DNA from 2 places in the Rothia sp. HMSC061C12 genome. Region 1 is predicted to be linked to the other one. Evidence: riboswitches for the same ligand, from Rfam matches in the RefSeq annotation. Region 1 holds a riboswitch; the other holds the start of a gene.
The links. A riboswitch is a leader RNA that binds a small molecule or an ion and turns the genes downstream of it on or off. The one in region 1 is predicted to bind S-adenosylmethionine.
Positions count from the first base shown of each region.

Region 1 (7,728 bases):
TGCGGGTGCACGCACCGGCTTTGCGAACATTGTGACCGGTGTGCTGTTCCTGCTGGCGATTTTCATTTCGCCGCTGGTCACCATCGTTCCCTTCGAGGCGGTTGCTCCGGCGCTGGTCGTGGTCGGCTTCCTGATGATTCGCCAGGCCGTGAATATTGACTGGACCGATTGGGGTCTGGGTATTCCGGCGTTCTTGACCATTATTTTCATGCCGCTGTCGTACTCGATTGCGAACGGTATTGGTGCCGGCTTCGTGGCGTACACTTTCATTCGCCTGGTGCAGGGCCGCGGTAAGGACGTGCACTGGCTGATGTACCTGGTGTCCGCGGTGTTCGTGATCTACTTCGGTATGGGCATCATTAACGGCTGGACTAGCTAAGTCCGCTAGCCCCGATAGTTAGCCTCATTGAGAGGCGTCAACAAAGAATGGCAGAATCGTTCCGGTTTCGGAATGATTCTGCCATTTCTTTATCTGCCCACCCGCACTCAGCATGTACGAGAGGCAGGGAAAGTGACGAGACTTAGCGGACGTCTCCATCCACGTAGAACCAGGCGCCGCCCACCTTCTCAAAGCGCGACAGCTCATGCATACTGCCCTTCACCCGCTCCTCCGCAGGAACACCCGGCACCGAACGGTAATACGCAACGAACTCCACCGTACCGGACGCATCAAACGGGCCACCCGAAGCACCCAGAATATCCAGGCGATACCAGCAGATATTATCCTCCAACTCCAGCGTCGCCGGGCGAGTACTCGGATGCCAGCTCGCCAGCAAGTACGCCGCATCCCCTGTCGCAAACGCGGTAAAACGCGAGCGCATCAGCTGCTCCGGCGCGGGAGCAGTCAGCGTGCCGGAGGCGGCAAACTCGCCCAGGAACCTGCCGCAGCAGGCGCCGTACACCTCGCCGCTCGAGCAGGGGCAGCGGTCATCATGGTTAAGTTCAACCTGGTTCAGTTCAGTCATGCCACCCAGTATAAAGAACGTGCCACGTCAAGAAGGCATCGCATCAAGAAAGCACAGCGCAAAGAAACGCCCGCTCCGCCGGGGATACAAATCCTCCAGCAGAACGGGCGTTCTTGTTTTCAATCGTTAAGTTTGAGCGAACCTACACGGTGCGCTTCAGCGGCAACGCTTATTCAGCGATTGCGCGAGCCGGGGTGTCAGCAGCCGAAGGCTTGCCCACGTATGCGCCGCGGTACTTAGCAGCCGGGTGGCTGTCAGCAACCTTGGTGTGGCCCTTACCGAAGATGTTCTCACGCAGGGTGTTGCCCTCGTACTCGGTGCGGTAGCGGCCGCGCTTCTGCAGCTCGGGAACAACGTACTCGATGAAGTCCTCGAAGGAACCCGGGGAGACGTGGTACGCCAGGTTGATGCCGTCCAGGCCGCCCTCGTCGATCCAACGCTCCAGCTCGTCAGCAACCTGAACCGGGTCACCAACAATGACCTCGCCCATACCGCCGAGGGTGGTGTGCTCAGCGATGTCCTTGCGGGTCCACTTCTTGTCCTTCGCCTGCAGGGTGAAGGGGGTCAGGAAGGACTGAATCGACTCGGTCTGCACGTAGTTCAGGACCTCATCCTCGTCGAACTGGGACAGGTCAACACCGGACCATCCGCCGACAATAGCCTGTGCAGAGTCGAGGTTCACGTACTTCTTGTACTCCTCGTACTTTGCCTTTGCCTTCTCCTCGGTCTCATCCACGATGACGGAGAGCATTGCGAGGATCTTGACGTCGTCGCGGCTACGGCCCTGCTCCTCGGCAGCGGCACGGATACGGTCGGTCACAACGCGGGTCAGGTCGGGACGCAGGGCGCTGATGAACACAGCCTCAGCGTGCTTACCGGAGAACTGCTGGCCACGGCTGGATGCGCCAGCCTGGAAAATCACGGGGGTGCGCTGCGGGCTCGGCTCAGTCAGGGAGATGCCGGGTACGGAGAAGTACTTGCCCTTGTGACCAATCGGGTGGACCTTGGAGGGGTCAGCGTAGATGCCGCGCTCGCGGTCCTTGATGACTGCGCCGTCTTCCCAGGAGCCTTCCCACAGCTTGTAGCAGACGTCCAGGAACTCGTCGGCGATTTCGTAGCGCTCGTCGTGCGGAATCTGGGTGGGCAGGCCCTGGTTCTCAGCAGCCGAAGGCAGGTAAGAGGTCACAACGTTGAAGCCGACGCGGCCCTCGGTGAGGTGGTCGAGGGAGGCGTAGCGGCGAGCCAGAGTGTAGGGCTGCTCGAAAGTAGCGGCAGCAGTCACGCCGAAGCCGAGGTGCTCGGTCACTGCAGCCATTGCAGAAATCTGGGTTGCGGGATCGTTCACGGGAACCTGAGCGGCACCCTCAATGGCGGGAGCGGCAGAGTTCTTGTACACGTCGTAGATGCCGACCACGTCAGCGATGAACACGGCGTCAAACAGGCCGCGCTCAAGGGTCTTAGCCAGGTCAGTCCAGTACTTGATGGTGTTGTACTCGGTTGCGCGGGAGCGCGGGTGACGCCAGAGGTCGAAGCTCTGGTGACCAATGCAGGTCATTTCGAATGCGTTAACTACGATGCGCTTCTTCTGCTCAGCCATCGATTTTCCTTTCGCGAATGATCGGGGACGATCGGGTTAGTGCCCTGCACCCCGCGCGCCGCCTCCTTCTTGCCTTCTGCGTTCGGTGGTGGCCTTCGTGCAGGTGGCGCGTTCGCGCCGTACTTGCCTCGTAACGTTGAGGCCAGATCATCATCTGGGGCACCCCGCTACGGGAGAGGGTTGCCGCCCGGCTAGCCAGAGCTTAGCGCCGGGACTCATGATCTCGTGGTTTGAGTGTACGGGGCGCACGGGAGGGAGGTCACGTTTGTGACGAAAAAATCTTTTTGTGACGTGGAACCGAAATATTTCGTGATAAATGCGAAATATACGGTCATAGAAATTCATACGCGCCCGCCGGGTTGATTGAGGCACGCCACAGCCCATAGGGTGGGAGAAGCAAACCATCCAGAGCGACTGAGAGACCTGGCTCCACGACGTCGCAGCAACCGGCACGGATTCTTCCGCCCCCGGTGCTAACGCCAGGAACGATGGAAGTGACATGACACTCAACAGTGCAGTAACTGACGTACCCACCAGTGAAAAGAACGGCCGCCGTGCCGTATCCACCGCCGCCGTCCCCTTGAGCTTTGAAGGCGTCGGACAATCTTTCCCCGTGCCCGGCGGAACCCACGAAGTTCTTCGCGGAGTCTCCTTCACCGCAGCCCCCGGCGAGATTATCTCCGTCATCGGCTCCTCCGGATGCGGCAAATCCACTCTCCTGCGTGCAGCAGCAGGCCTGAACCGCATCACCGCAGGTACCGTGCGTATCGGCGAGAAGGCAGTGACCGGCCTCGACCCCCGCGTAGCTATCGGCTTTCAGGAACCGCGCCTGCTCCCCTGGCGCACCGTCGCCGACAACGTGGCTCTCGGACTACCGCAGGGCACCAAAAAATCTGAAGGCGCAGCATCCGTAGCGCGCCTGCTCGACCTGGTCGGCCTGGGCGAATACGCAACCCACCGTCCCAAGGAAATTTCAGGCGGTATGGCTCAGCGCGTGTCCCTGGCGCGAGCGCTCGCACGCAACCCCGGCGTGCTACTGCTCGACGAGCCCTTCGGTGCTCTGGACGCGCTGACCCGCATCAACATGCAGGATTTGCTGTTGGACGTGCACCGTCAAGACCCGACCACGATTCTGCTGGTCACCCACGATGTGGAAGAGGCGCTGTACCTCTCTGACCGGGTGATTGTCCTCGGTAAGGACACCCCGGAGGCGCCCGCCACCATCCAGCGCATTGTGACCGTTGACCGTTCTCACCCGCGTGACCGCGCCGATGCAGAGATCACGGCGCTGCGCAGCGAACTGCTGGCTGAGCTCGGCGTGGAAGATAACGCCTAAAGCCGCCACGCAACACATTTCTCACACATCACATCATCATCTTCAGAAGCGAAAAGATTTCATCATGACTTACTCCCCGTCTCGCCGTACCGCCCTCAAGTCCCTTGCCGCAGCCGCCGCTTTTGCTACTCTGCTCAGCGCCTGCGCTGGCGAAGGTTCCGGTTCCGCTAACGCCTCCGGTGCTGCCGGTGGTGGCAATCAGAACACCGTGACCATTGACTACGCGACCTACAACCCGCTGTCCCTGATTATCCGCAAGAAGGGTTGGCTTGAGACCGCCCTTGCCGCGGAGGGTAAGAAGGTTGAGTGGGTCAAGTCGGCTGGTTCGAACAAGGCGAATGAGGCGCTGCGTAGCGGCAATATTGATGTTGGCTCGACCGCCGGTTCGGCGGCACTGCTGGCACGCGCTAATGGCTCCCCCATCAAGGTCATTAGCCTCTACTCGCAGCCGGAATGGTCGGCTCTGGTGACCCGCAAGGATTCGGGCATCACCAAGGTTGCGGATCTGAAGGGTAAGACCGTTGCCGTGACCAAGGGTACCGACCCGTACTTCCTGCTGCTGCAGGCACTCAAGCAGGAGGGTATTTCCGCTTCGGATCTGACCATTCAGAACCTGCAGCACGCCGACGGCCGCACCGCCCTGGATAACGGTCAGGTCAACGCGTGGAGCGGCCTGGACCCGATCATGGCTGCCGCCGAGGTGGAAAGCGGCGACGTGCTCTTCTACCGCAACCTGAACTTCAACACCTACGGTTTCCTGAACGCGACCGAGAAGTTCATTCAGTCCAACCCGACCGCCGCACAGGCCATCGTGGACGTGTACGAGTACGCTCGCGCCTGGGCTAAGAAGAACCCCGAAGAGGCTGTGAAGATTGTCGAGGAGGAGTCCGGCATTAAGCACGAGACCGCCCAGGTCGTCATGGAGCGCACCCACCTGGATATCGACCCGGTTCCGGGCGCTAAGCAGGTTGAGGTTCTCAAGGGCGTCGGCCCGATCCTGGTGGAGTCCGGCGACGTTCCCTCCCAGTCCGACGTGGACAAGGCCCTGAACAGCATCGTGGACGACCAGTTCGCGAAGAAGGCTGACAGCGCCGCAGTCGAGAAGATTGCCAAGGCGGTGGAGAAGTAATGACCGCCGCAACGATTACCGCCGCCTCCAGCGCTCACGCTGAGCGTGCCGAGAAGCGTGCCTCTTCCGTGAAGTTGCCGTCGAACCCGTTCGCCGGTAAGCAGTACCTGGGCCTGATTCTTCCCCTGGCGCTGATTGCGCTCTGGTATATTCTGAGCACCAACGGCGTGTTCACGCAGGTCCAGCTGCCCTCCCCCGACCGTGTGGTGGGCGCCGGTATCGAGCTGGCGCAGCGCGGTGAGCTGGCCAAGCACGTCGCGATTTCGACCCAGCGCGTGCTGATTGGCTTCGGCATCGGCGCGGTACTCGGCCTGGTGCTGGGATCGCTGATTGGCTTGTCGGCCCCGGTGCGCGTGTTCGTCGCCCCGACCATCGGCGCTCTGCGCGCAGTCCCCTCACTCGCGTGGGTCCCGCTGCTTCTGCTGTGGATTGGCATCGGCGAGAACTCGAAGGTGACCCTCGTGGCCATCGGCGCGTTCTTCCCCGTGTACACCACGGTTTCCGCAGCCCTCGCCCACGTGGACCCCAAGCTCGTGGAGATGGCCCGCGCCTTCGGCCTGAAGGGTCTGCGCCTGTTCACCACGGTTCAGCTTCCCGCGGTTCTGCCGTCGGTTGTTTCGGGTCTGCGTCTGGCGCTGGCTCAGGCGTGGCTGTTCCTGGTCGCCGCTGAGTTGCTGGGTGCGTCCATGGGTCTGGGTTACCTGCTGACCGACTCGCAGAACAACGGCCGCACCGACCGCCTGCTGCTGGCTATTGTGGCGCTGGCGGTGCTCGGTAAGATTACCGACGCGCTGGTGGGTGTTTTCGAGCGCTGGGTGAAGGCGAAGTACCCCAGCAACTAATAGAGAAGGCTCGGCGTTCATGCTGAGTTTTAGGAGAGATGTCCGCCGCGTGGTTGCTCCCGACAGTGAGCAAATCATCGCTACGCGCCGGAGAAAGAAGTCGGCGGGGAAACCTGTCGCCTACTGAATGATGATGATGTGCCCCGCCCCGCGCCCCACAGCAGTGAGCGCGGGGCGGGGTCTTTAAATATGTCGTTATATTACGAACCGATACACAGCACACCGAATATGACGGTTCCCTTTGCGTCCACCCCCTCGGGCGCGCTTTACTAAGAAGGCAAACCATCCAGAGCGACCGAGAGACCTGGCTCCGTGACGTCGCAGCAACCCCCTCGCCAACGCACACACAGACCCCACGGTCACACAGACAGCGGCACGGCGAGCAAGGGTGCTAATGCCAGCAACCGATGGGAGAATAATGGGACTGCCCACCCCCTACTCGTTCACCGACCCGCTGAACCCCACCCCGAACCCCGCCCTCGAATCTGACGAGGCGCGCGTCGCGTTCTGGGAGAAGCAGGCGCAGCGACTCACCTGGGCTGAGCCCTGGCACACCGCGCACCGCTTCGAGAAGCCGAAGTCCCTCGGCTTCGATGAGGAAGGCATCGAACAGTTCACGATCCCCGAAATTAAGTGGTTCGAGGGCGGCAAGCTGAACGTCGCCTACAACTGCGTAGACCGCCACGTGGAGGCGGGCCGCGGCGACAAGGTAGCCCTCTACTTTGAAGGTGAACCCGGCGACCGTGAAGCCATCACCTACGCCGAACTGCAGCGCCGCATCGCGAAGGCTGCGAACGGACTGCTGTCCCTGGGCGTGCGCAAGGGTGACCGTGTGGTCATCTACCTGCCCGTCATCCCCGAAACCATTATTTTCACTCTCGCCTGCGCGCGTATTGGCGCGATCCATTCCCTCGTCTTCGGTGGTTTCTCCGCTGAGGCGCTGAAGTTCCGTGTGGAAGACACCGGCGCGAAGGTTCTCATCACCACCGACGGTCAGAACCGCCGCGGCAAGGTCGTTCCCGTGAAGGTGAACGCCGACGAAGCATGCTCCGGTGAGAACAACATTGAGCACGTTATCGTGGTGGACCGCACCAGCGCCTCCGACCCGGTAGCGCACGCCGCTGTGCCGTGGACTGAGGGCCGCGACGTCTGGTACCACGACCTGGTTGACGACCAGCCGGACACCCACGCCTACGAACTGCATGACGCAGAGGATCCGCTGTTCATTATTTACACCTCCGGTACGACCGGTAAGCCCAAGGGTCTGGTGCACACCATGGCTGGATACCTGGTGCAGACCGCGTACACCCACGCGCTGCTCTACGATCTGCTGCCGGATTACGTGGACGAGAACGGCGTGCTGCGCCCCGACGAGCTGTCGGCGGTCAACGACCCGGAAAAGGTTGAGTCCACCGTTCACTGGTGCACCGCCGACCTGGCGTGGGTTACCGCGCACACCTACGAAATTTACGGCCCGCTGGTCAACGGTGCGTCCGAGGTGATTTACGAGGGCACCCCGAACACCCCGCACTACGGCCGCCACTTTGAGGTTATCGAACGCTACGGCGTGACCAACTACTACACCGCCCCGACCCTGATTCGTTCCCTCATGGGTGCGTTCCCGAACGGCCCGGAGCCCGGCAAGTACGATTTCTCGACCGTGCGCCTGCTCGGCTCGGTGGGTGAATCCATTAACCCGGAGGCGTGGCGCTGGCTGCGCGAGCACGTGGGCGGCGGCACCGCGGCGTTCATCGACACCTGGTGGCAGTCCGAGACCGGTTCGACCGTATGCTCCCCGCGCCCGCACGACCCGGCATTCGCACCCGAGGGCACCTACCCGGAGGGCACCCCGCACTGCA
Region 1 covers NZ_KV821831.1:12,872-20,599, reverse strand. Annotated here, with positions in the region: gene HMPREF3055_RS00110 (NCS2 family permease) at 1-379, shown strand, start outside; gene HMPREF3055_RS00105 (YchJ family protein) at 522-965, opposite strand; gene HMPREF3055_RS00100 (LLM class flavin-dependent oxidoreductase) at 1,135-2,562, opposite strand; SAM riboswitch class IV at 2,677-2,785, opposite strand; SAM riboswitch class I at 2,961-3,057, shown strand; gene HMPREF3055_RS00095 (ABC transporter ATP-binding protein) at 3,062-3,898, shown strand; gene HMPREF3055_RS00090 (aliphatic sulfonate ABC transporter substrate-binding protein) at 3,963-5,027, shown strand; gene HMPREF3055_RS00085 (ABC transporter permease) at 5,027-5,869, shown strand; gene HMPREF3055_RS00080 (AMP-binding protein) at 6,288-7,728, shown strand, end outside.

Region 2 (7,728 bases), on a different contig from region 1:
CGCCTTATAGCAGCGAGGCGCGGGCGCCGGCACGGATGCGGCGGGCGGCGAGGAACGTAAGCCCCAACCCCGCCGCGGCGTGGAGTCCCGCCAGGGCTGTGTCCGCCGCCAGGAGCGCGAACAGATCCGGTGCGGCGCCGCTTGCAATACCGCCAGAGGTATCTAGAGCCTGCACCAGCCGGGAGCCGGGAGCCCAGGAACACACCCACGCAAGCCACGCGGGGTAGGTGCTCACCGGAACGATCACACCCGCGCTGACCGGCAGAATAATGGACAGAAAATTGGACCCCGTGTACGGATCTGACAGGTACAGGCCCAGCCCGGCGGCAAAAATGCCCAGGCAGACCCCGCCCAGAACCGCAACCGGCATCAGCGCGATGGCGCCGAGCAGAAGCCCGGAACCCGCCCCGGTAGGGGGTGCCGTGAGGGAGAGCAACCACACGATGCCCACGTTGCTCAGGCCCGTTACGGATGCCAACAGCGCGGGCACCGCCGCCGCACCCAGCCAGTAGCCCGCATCCACCGGGCGTGCCGTGCACACGTACTCGAAGACGCCAATCCACCGGTCGGTGGCAACGCGCGCGACGATGCCGGCGGCCACCGAGCTGAGGGTGGCAATCAGGGCGGTCGCGCAGCCGATGCGTACCGTATCGTTCGCGGCGAGGTCGGCGCCCAAAAGCACCGTAAAAAGCACGTTAAGACCGGGTACGAGCACCAGGGTTGTGATGGCCGTTCCGAGGGTTGCGAAGGTAATAGAAGATGACCAGCCGATAGAGGCGGTAGACAGTGCCCGGCGCACCACGCCGGGCAGGGAATCAGTAGAGAGAACACGCACGCTACATCGCCCCCAGGGTGCCGCGACGACGGGCGGAGGCGAGAGCCTTCCGGGCAAAGAGGAAGGCGCACAACGCCCAAGCGAGGCTCACGGCGAGCGTCTGCGCAACGGGCAGGAGCGCATCCGCCGGGGTAGTGATGGTGGTACGCCCAAGTAGGAGATGAACCGGCGCCTGCAGGGGAATGAGCATGCCTACAGCATCTAGCCAGGCGGGCGCTTCAATGGTCGTGAAGAGAACCCCGGAAAGAATAAAAACCGGCACGAGCAACAGCTCCTCGTAGGCGATAGCGTTCGGTGTGGCCACGAAGAACACCGCAATCATGAACGTTACCGACAGGCACGCAAGCCACAGCAGGGGAACGCCCAGAACGTAGCGCGGCCAGAGTGCTGAAAAGTCCGTGACCTGCGGGTTAAGCGTCACAAGAGCCCAGATGAGCCACGACAGGGGCAAAGCCGCCATACCCACAATGGATGCGCTCGAAACGATAGCCGCCAGCACCCGCACCGGAGAAATCGACCCCGAACACAGGTACACGAGGGTCCCACGGAAACGCTCGAAATTGATGATGCCCGCAGACACGATGCAGACCGACCACATGCCCACAATGCCCGCGCGGGTCCACGCGAGGGTCGGGTCAACGGAGTGACCCGCGGAGCTCTGCGCCGCCGCATGCACCGCAAGAGCCTGAATAATAACCGACCCGAGCACCGTACTGATGAGTAGCTGAATGAAGTAGGGGACCGTCAGGAACTGGCGCAGGCTAAAGCCCATGAGCCGCAACTGACGGGCGCACTCCTGCCGTAGGTCGCCCCCTCGGCTCTGTTGCTGGGAGTCTTTCGGACGCCGTGTCTGAGCGTTCATCGCTTGAGCCCCTCCGCCATTGCCAGGTATGCCTCTTCCAAGGTTGCCGGGCGTGTGTACGGTTCGGTCCGTGCCCCGATACGTGCGGTGGCAAGCCCCTCCGCGAGGATACGGTGCGCCTCGCCCGCCTCGAACGTGGCGCGCTCGCCATGCCAGTAGAGGGTGAGTTCCCAGCCGGAACCGCGCGGGGCGAAGAGCACCGTAGCCTTATCGCCGAGGAGCCCACGAAGCGTATCAAGGCCCTCGGTGGCGGTGGCCTCGACCTGTACCACGGTCGTGGCGGCAATGCCGGCGTGCGCGGCGATGTCTTCGAGGCTGCCGCTCACGGCGACGGAACCGGCGCCTAACACGGTGATGGTGTGCGCCAGGTCCTCGATTTCGCCGAGTAGGTGGCTCGTCAGCAGAACGGCGGCGCCGTCTTCCGCGAGGGAGCGGATGAGGGTTCGCACGGTTAGGGCGATATCGGGGTCGAGCCCGTTGGTCGGCTCATCCAGCAGGAGCAGGGCGGGGGAGCCGAGCAGGGCGCGGGCAATATGTAGGCGCTGCTTCATGCCGCGGGAAAACTCCTGGACAGGCTGCGTTGCCGCATCGGTGAGTTCCACACGGGCTAGGGCATGCTCCACCTCGTGTCGTCGGGTCCGCCCGGAAACCCCCGCAACATCGGCGAAGAACAGCAGATTGTCGCGGGCACTGGCGCGCGGGTAGAAGCCGTTCTCCCCGCCCAACGCGAGGCCCACGTGGCGGCGAGCCCGCTGCGGGTGAGCGATAGCATCCACACCGTTCACGGTGAGGATACCGCCGGTAGGAGTGAGCAGGGTCGAGCACATCTGCACGGTGGTGGTTTTGCCCGCACCGTTGGGGCCGAGGAGGGCATGAATCTCACCGGAACTAACGCGAAGCGACACCCGGTCGACGGCGGTAAAAGCGTTTTCACCTTTGCCAAAGACGCGGCTGAGCTGCGCCGCATCAAGAACAAGAGACATGGTAGGTAACCTTCGGGTATGACCCTCTGGCCCCTATACCGGAGGGATGCTGAGCAGGATAAACGGCGTAGCGAGCCGTAGCGAGTTGTACCCTGCGTGAGTGTATGTGTCATTTCAGTGTACCGAAAAACCGTAGATAAAAGTGATGGGGGTTACTGTGTGGATGGTGGGTGTCCGCCTCCGCATCTCGATTGCCTCGTCCTCGGATTGCCCCGGCACCGTCGTTCGCGTTTTATGACAGACGTTAAAAAACGTCATCTTTGCAATGAAATGTCTTAAAGTACCGCGCACCCACAAAATCCTTGACCCCGCCCCGTGCCCTATGACACTCTAAATAACAGGTCAAGAGCGCCAGCGATAAGCCCCAGCTAGCTGGCCGGCAACCCTCCTCCGCGGTGGGGTGCCCTGGGTGAAGACCGGGCGGCACGCACAAGCGTGACGCAAGCGCGGGACCGATGTGACCGAAACCGGTACATCAATCGTGACAGGATTATTCGACGACGATTCCTGTACCGTCGGCATGCGGCCCCTTAAGAATCCCCAATAGGAGCCACGCATGAGCAACAACACTACCGTCCCGACTCCCGCCAACCCCGCCGGTTGGAAGTTCGAAACCCGCCAGATCCACGCAGGTCAGGCGCCGGATGCCGCAACGGGAGCTCGGGCACTACCTATCTACCAGACCACTTCCTTCGTCTTTGACAGCGCCGAGCAGGCAGCGAACCGTTTCGCCCTCGCCGAGCTGGGCCCCATTTACACTCGCCTCAACAACCCCACCCAGGAAGTCATCGAAAACCGTATCGCTTCCCTGGAAGGCGGCGTAGGCGCGCTGCTGCTGGCATCCGGTCAGGCAGCTATTACCTACGCAATCCTGAACATTGCCGGTGCAGGCGACCACGTTGTTGCTTCGCCCTCCGTGTACGGCGGCACCTACAACCTGCTCAAGTACACCCTCGCCGACCTGGGCATTGAAACCACCTTTGTTGAGGACCCGGACGACCTGGACGCATGGCGCGCCGCAGTCCGCCCCAACACCAAGCTCTTCTACGGCGAGTCCGTGCCCAACCCCCGCAACGACGTGCTCGACATTGAGCCCATCGCCAAGATCGCGCACGAAAACGGCGTACCCCTGATCGTGGACAACACCGTACCCACCCCGTACCTGCTGCGCCCCATCGAGCACGGCGCAGACGTAGTCGTCCACTCCGCCACCAAGTACCTGGGCGGCCACGGCACCTCCATCGGCGGCGTGATCGTTGACTCCGGTAACTTCGACTACGGTGCAGACCCCGAGAAGTTCCCCAAGTTCAACCAGCCCGCCCCCGGCTACCACGGCCTGGTCTACGCACGCGATTTGGGTAAGGACTCCGCGTTCGGCGCGAACCTCTCCTACATCCTGAAGGCGCGCGTCTCCCTGCTGCGTGACACCGGCGCCGCAATCTCCCCGACCAACGCCTTCAACATCGGCATCGGTCTGGAGACTCTCTCCCTGCGCATCGAACGCCACATTGAGAACGCCACCAAGGTCGCCCGCTGGCTCGAAGCAAACCCGCAGGTCGACAAGGTTATCTGGGCTGGCGTGGAATCCTCCCCCTGGTACGAGCGTGCACAGAAGTACCTGCCCAAGGGCCCCGGTGCGGTGCTCGGCTTCACCCTCAAGGACGCAACCCTGGAGGAGACCCGCGACTTCGTGGACGCCCTGAAGCTGCACTCCAACGTGGCGAACATCGGTGACGTACGCTCGCTCGTGATTCACCCCGCCTCCACCACCCACTCCCAGCTTTCCGCTGAGGAACTGGAGAAGATTGGCGTGTACCCGAACTTCGTCCGCCTGGCAGTCGGTATCGAGAACATCGACGACATTCTCGCCGACCTGCAGCTGGGCTTCGACACCCTCTCCTAAACGGTGATGCAACCCGCAGGTGGACCGGCAAGCTACGGCTTTTCGGTCCACCTGCGGATTCCCCGTTACGGAGCATGTTGTAACTGTGCGGCGTTGCTGCCGCCCAACCTGTTGCTTCTTCTACCCACAGACGAGTACCCCGCTCACACCCGGCACCACCTCGCCGACCAACCCAGTGAAGGGAACCCCATGACCACCCAGAGCACTAGCCAGTCCGGCACTACCAGCCAGCCTGTCACCGCACCCATCCCCGTGGCGGGCACCCGCACCGAGCACCCCGAAGCGCAAGGCTATCTGCGTCAGCTGAACATCGGCGACCTGGAGCTCGAGTCCGGCGTGACTCTGCCGCAGGTGACCATCGGTTACGAAACCTGGGGTACCCTCAACGAGACCGGCGATAACGCCATCCTCATCCTGCACGCACTCACCGGTGACACGCATGTCTCCCGCGGCGTGCCCACCCCGGACATGCCCGCCCCGCTGATTCGCGCTATCGAATCGGACGGCTGGTGGGAAGGCGTCGTCGGCCCCGGCTCGGTCGTGGACACCAACCGTTACTTCGTGATTGCCCCCAATATTTTGGGCGGCTGCTACGGTTCGACCGGTCCGGCCAGCATCATTCCCGAAGGCTACCCGGGCGCCGGCGAGCACTGGGGATCCCGATTCCCGCTCGTCACCATCCGCGACTCGGTGCGTGCTGAGGCGCGTCTGGCCCGGGCCCTGGGCATCACGAGCTTCCGCTACGTCATCGGCGGTTCCCTCGGGGGCGCACGCGCCGTAGAATGGGCCGCAACCAACCCCGAACTGGTGCGCGGATGCGCGGTCATCGCCTCCGGTCCTTCGGCCACCGCCGAGCAGATTTCCTGGGCGCACACGCAGAACCTGGCGATTCGCTCCGACGCGAACTTTGCCGGCGGCGACTACTACAACGGCCCCGCGCCGGTAACCGGTCTTGCCCTGGCACGCCGTATCGCGCACACCACCTACCGTAGCCCCGCCGAGCTGGAGCACCGCTTCGGCCGCGAGGAGAACCGCGGCGAAAGCACCGTGGGCGGTTCTCTGGGCGAGCCTCGTGGCCGCTACGCTATCGAAAGCTACCTGGACCACCACGGCGCCAAGCTGGTTGAGCGCTTTGACCCAAACAGCTACCTGGCAGTGAACGAGGCACTGATTTCGCACGACGTGGCGCGTGGCCGCGGCACCCTGGCGCAGGCGCTGGCGCACACCGATTGCGAGTGGACGATTGCGGCGGTGAACACGGACCGTCTGTTCTTCCCGCACGAGTCGCACCGCCTGGCGGAGGCGCTTCCCACCCCGGTGCCCGTGGACATTATCGAGTCGAACCACGGCCATGACGGCTTCTTGATTGAGGCGAAGCAGGTGGAGAAGATTCTGGCGCGCGCCCTCGGCGTTGAAGATGAATCCGCCGCCCCGAGTGAGGCGCAGCGTGAACGTGAAGCTTTGGAATCGATGACTCGTCTGTACGGCGCTGTTAATCGCTAACTCGACCGGCGCCCGAAGGCGTTTCACGCATCCTGCTGAATGTTGTTTTATCCAAACAGTGGGTGTGGGATTGTGAGGGAATGACTGGGTATTCTCAACTGTCCTTCCGCCCACCGTGAATTAACCTTCACCCATAGGGTTATGTAATAAAATGTCGGGCGTTCGTATGATGCGAGTGTCCGGCATTTTTTCTATCTTTATGAAGAGTGTTATGCCAAGTCAGGGAATATTTTCCGGTTTTTCGGGTGTTTTGCGAAACCTCCGCGAGATATCGCGAAGTAACCTCCTGTTGCACCGGAAGGTAAAGGTTCTCGGTTTGCTTTAGACCAGCTCTAACCCCATAGCATTAACGCTGTGGTAAGTATTCAAGAGGTAGCGGAGCAGTTGGGGGTGAGCACCCACGCCCTGCGATATTACGAAAAAGAGGGGCTCATTGCGGTGCCCCGTGATGCTCACGGAACCCGTATTTTTGATGAGGAGTCTATCTCCGCAGCACGGTTTATTGCTACCTGCCGTCAGGCCGGCATGAGTCTTGCCGACATTCGCACGATTTTGAGCAATCCGGACGACCACGCCCTATCCATTGATGTGATGGAGCGTGCCCGTCAGAAGATTGAGGATGAGATTGTGGGGTTGCAGCAGAACCTTGAGCACCTGGATCGCCGTATTCAGGAGCACCGCCGTCACCTCGACAGCACCCGCTAGGTAACTAGTCTTCTGCAGACGCGTATAAACGCCCGGTATTCCCAACGTTGGGAATACCGGGCGTTTTTCTGTGCTCAGCTGGCATGCTCGGCTACTCACCCCTAGCTACTGGGTATTTTCAGCCCGTAGGTTTAACCCCAAGCCGCTTTTTCCGGGTCAATACCGTGGGCACGAGCATTCTCGTAGATGACCTCCCGCAACCATTCCGCGAGCCCGGTCGCAAGCTTCTCGTAGTGCGCCTTGAAACGGGCATCCTCAACGTAGCCGCGGGCCAGAATAGCGTGCTTGGCGGGGGTGACCTCGAAGAAGAACAGGGAGGCGCGGTGCCGCTCGGCGAGCGCGTTCGCCTCCTCACTGCCCGGCTTCACGCCGCGGTTGAACGCCTCGACGAGGGCCTGCTCCACCTCCTCAACCTGCTGTTTGCCGTTCTGCCAGTCGGCACGGTTCATCGTTGCAGTGCGGCGCTGGTATTCAGCCCAGTCGTCAGTATTCACGTAACGTTCCTGCGCTTCCTGCTGGTGGGCGAGGCTGAACCCTTCACCCATAATCTCTGCTTTTTCGGCAGCGGTGAGCTGCTCATTTTTAGGTGTCATAGTGTCCTCCAAAAGACGTTCGATGGTTTCAAGCATGCGACCGTACGCGGCGATTTTGCGTTGAAGCATATCTCGTTGAGCGAGCAGATGCTCGGTGCTGTTCGCCCGATCCTGCAGTATGTTGCGAATAGCGTCAAGGCTCATGCCGATGGCGCGGTATCCCATGATGACGGTGATTCGTTCAAGGTCTGTATCGGTGTAGTACCGGTACCCGTTGAACTCATCATGTGCCGGGTTGAGTAAGCCCCGCTGCTCCCAGTGGTGAAGCGTGCGGACTGTGAGCCCGTGTAGTGATGCCGCTTCTCCCACGGTGTATTCGTGCTGCCCGTCAGGTGGTGTTATGT
Region 2 covers NZ_KV821872.1:919-8,646, reverse strand. Annotated here, with positions in the region: gene HMPREF3055_RS06275 (ABC transporter) at 5-835, opposite strand; gene HMPREF3055_RS06270 (ABC transporter permease) at 837-1,607, opposite strand; gene HMPREF3055_RS06265 (ABC transporter ATP-binding protein) at 1,694-2,680, opposite strand; SAM riboswitch class IV at 3,021-3,133, shown strand; gene HMPREF3055_RS06260 (bifunctional o-acetylhomoserine/o-acetylserine sulfhydrylase) at 3,237-4,583, shown strand; gene HMPREF3055_RS06255 (homoserine O-acetyltransferase MetX) at 4,773-6,086, shown strand; gene HMPREF3055_RS06250 (MerR family transcriptional regulator) at 6,441-6,791, shown strand; gene HMPREF3055_RS06245 (MerR family transcriptional regulator) at 6,923-7,728, opposite strand, start outside.
Region 2: it holds a riboswitch for S-adenosylmethionine, as region 1 does, so the genes downstream of both, HMPREF3055_RS06260 (bifunctional o-acetylhomoserine/o-acetylserine sulfhydrylase) here and HMPREF3055_RS00095 (ABC transporter ATP-binding protein) in region 1, are expected to answer to the same signal.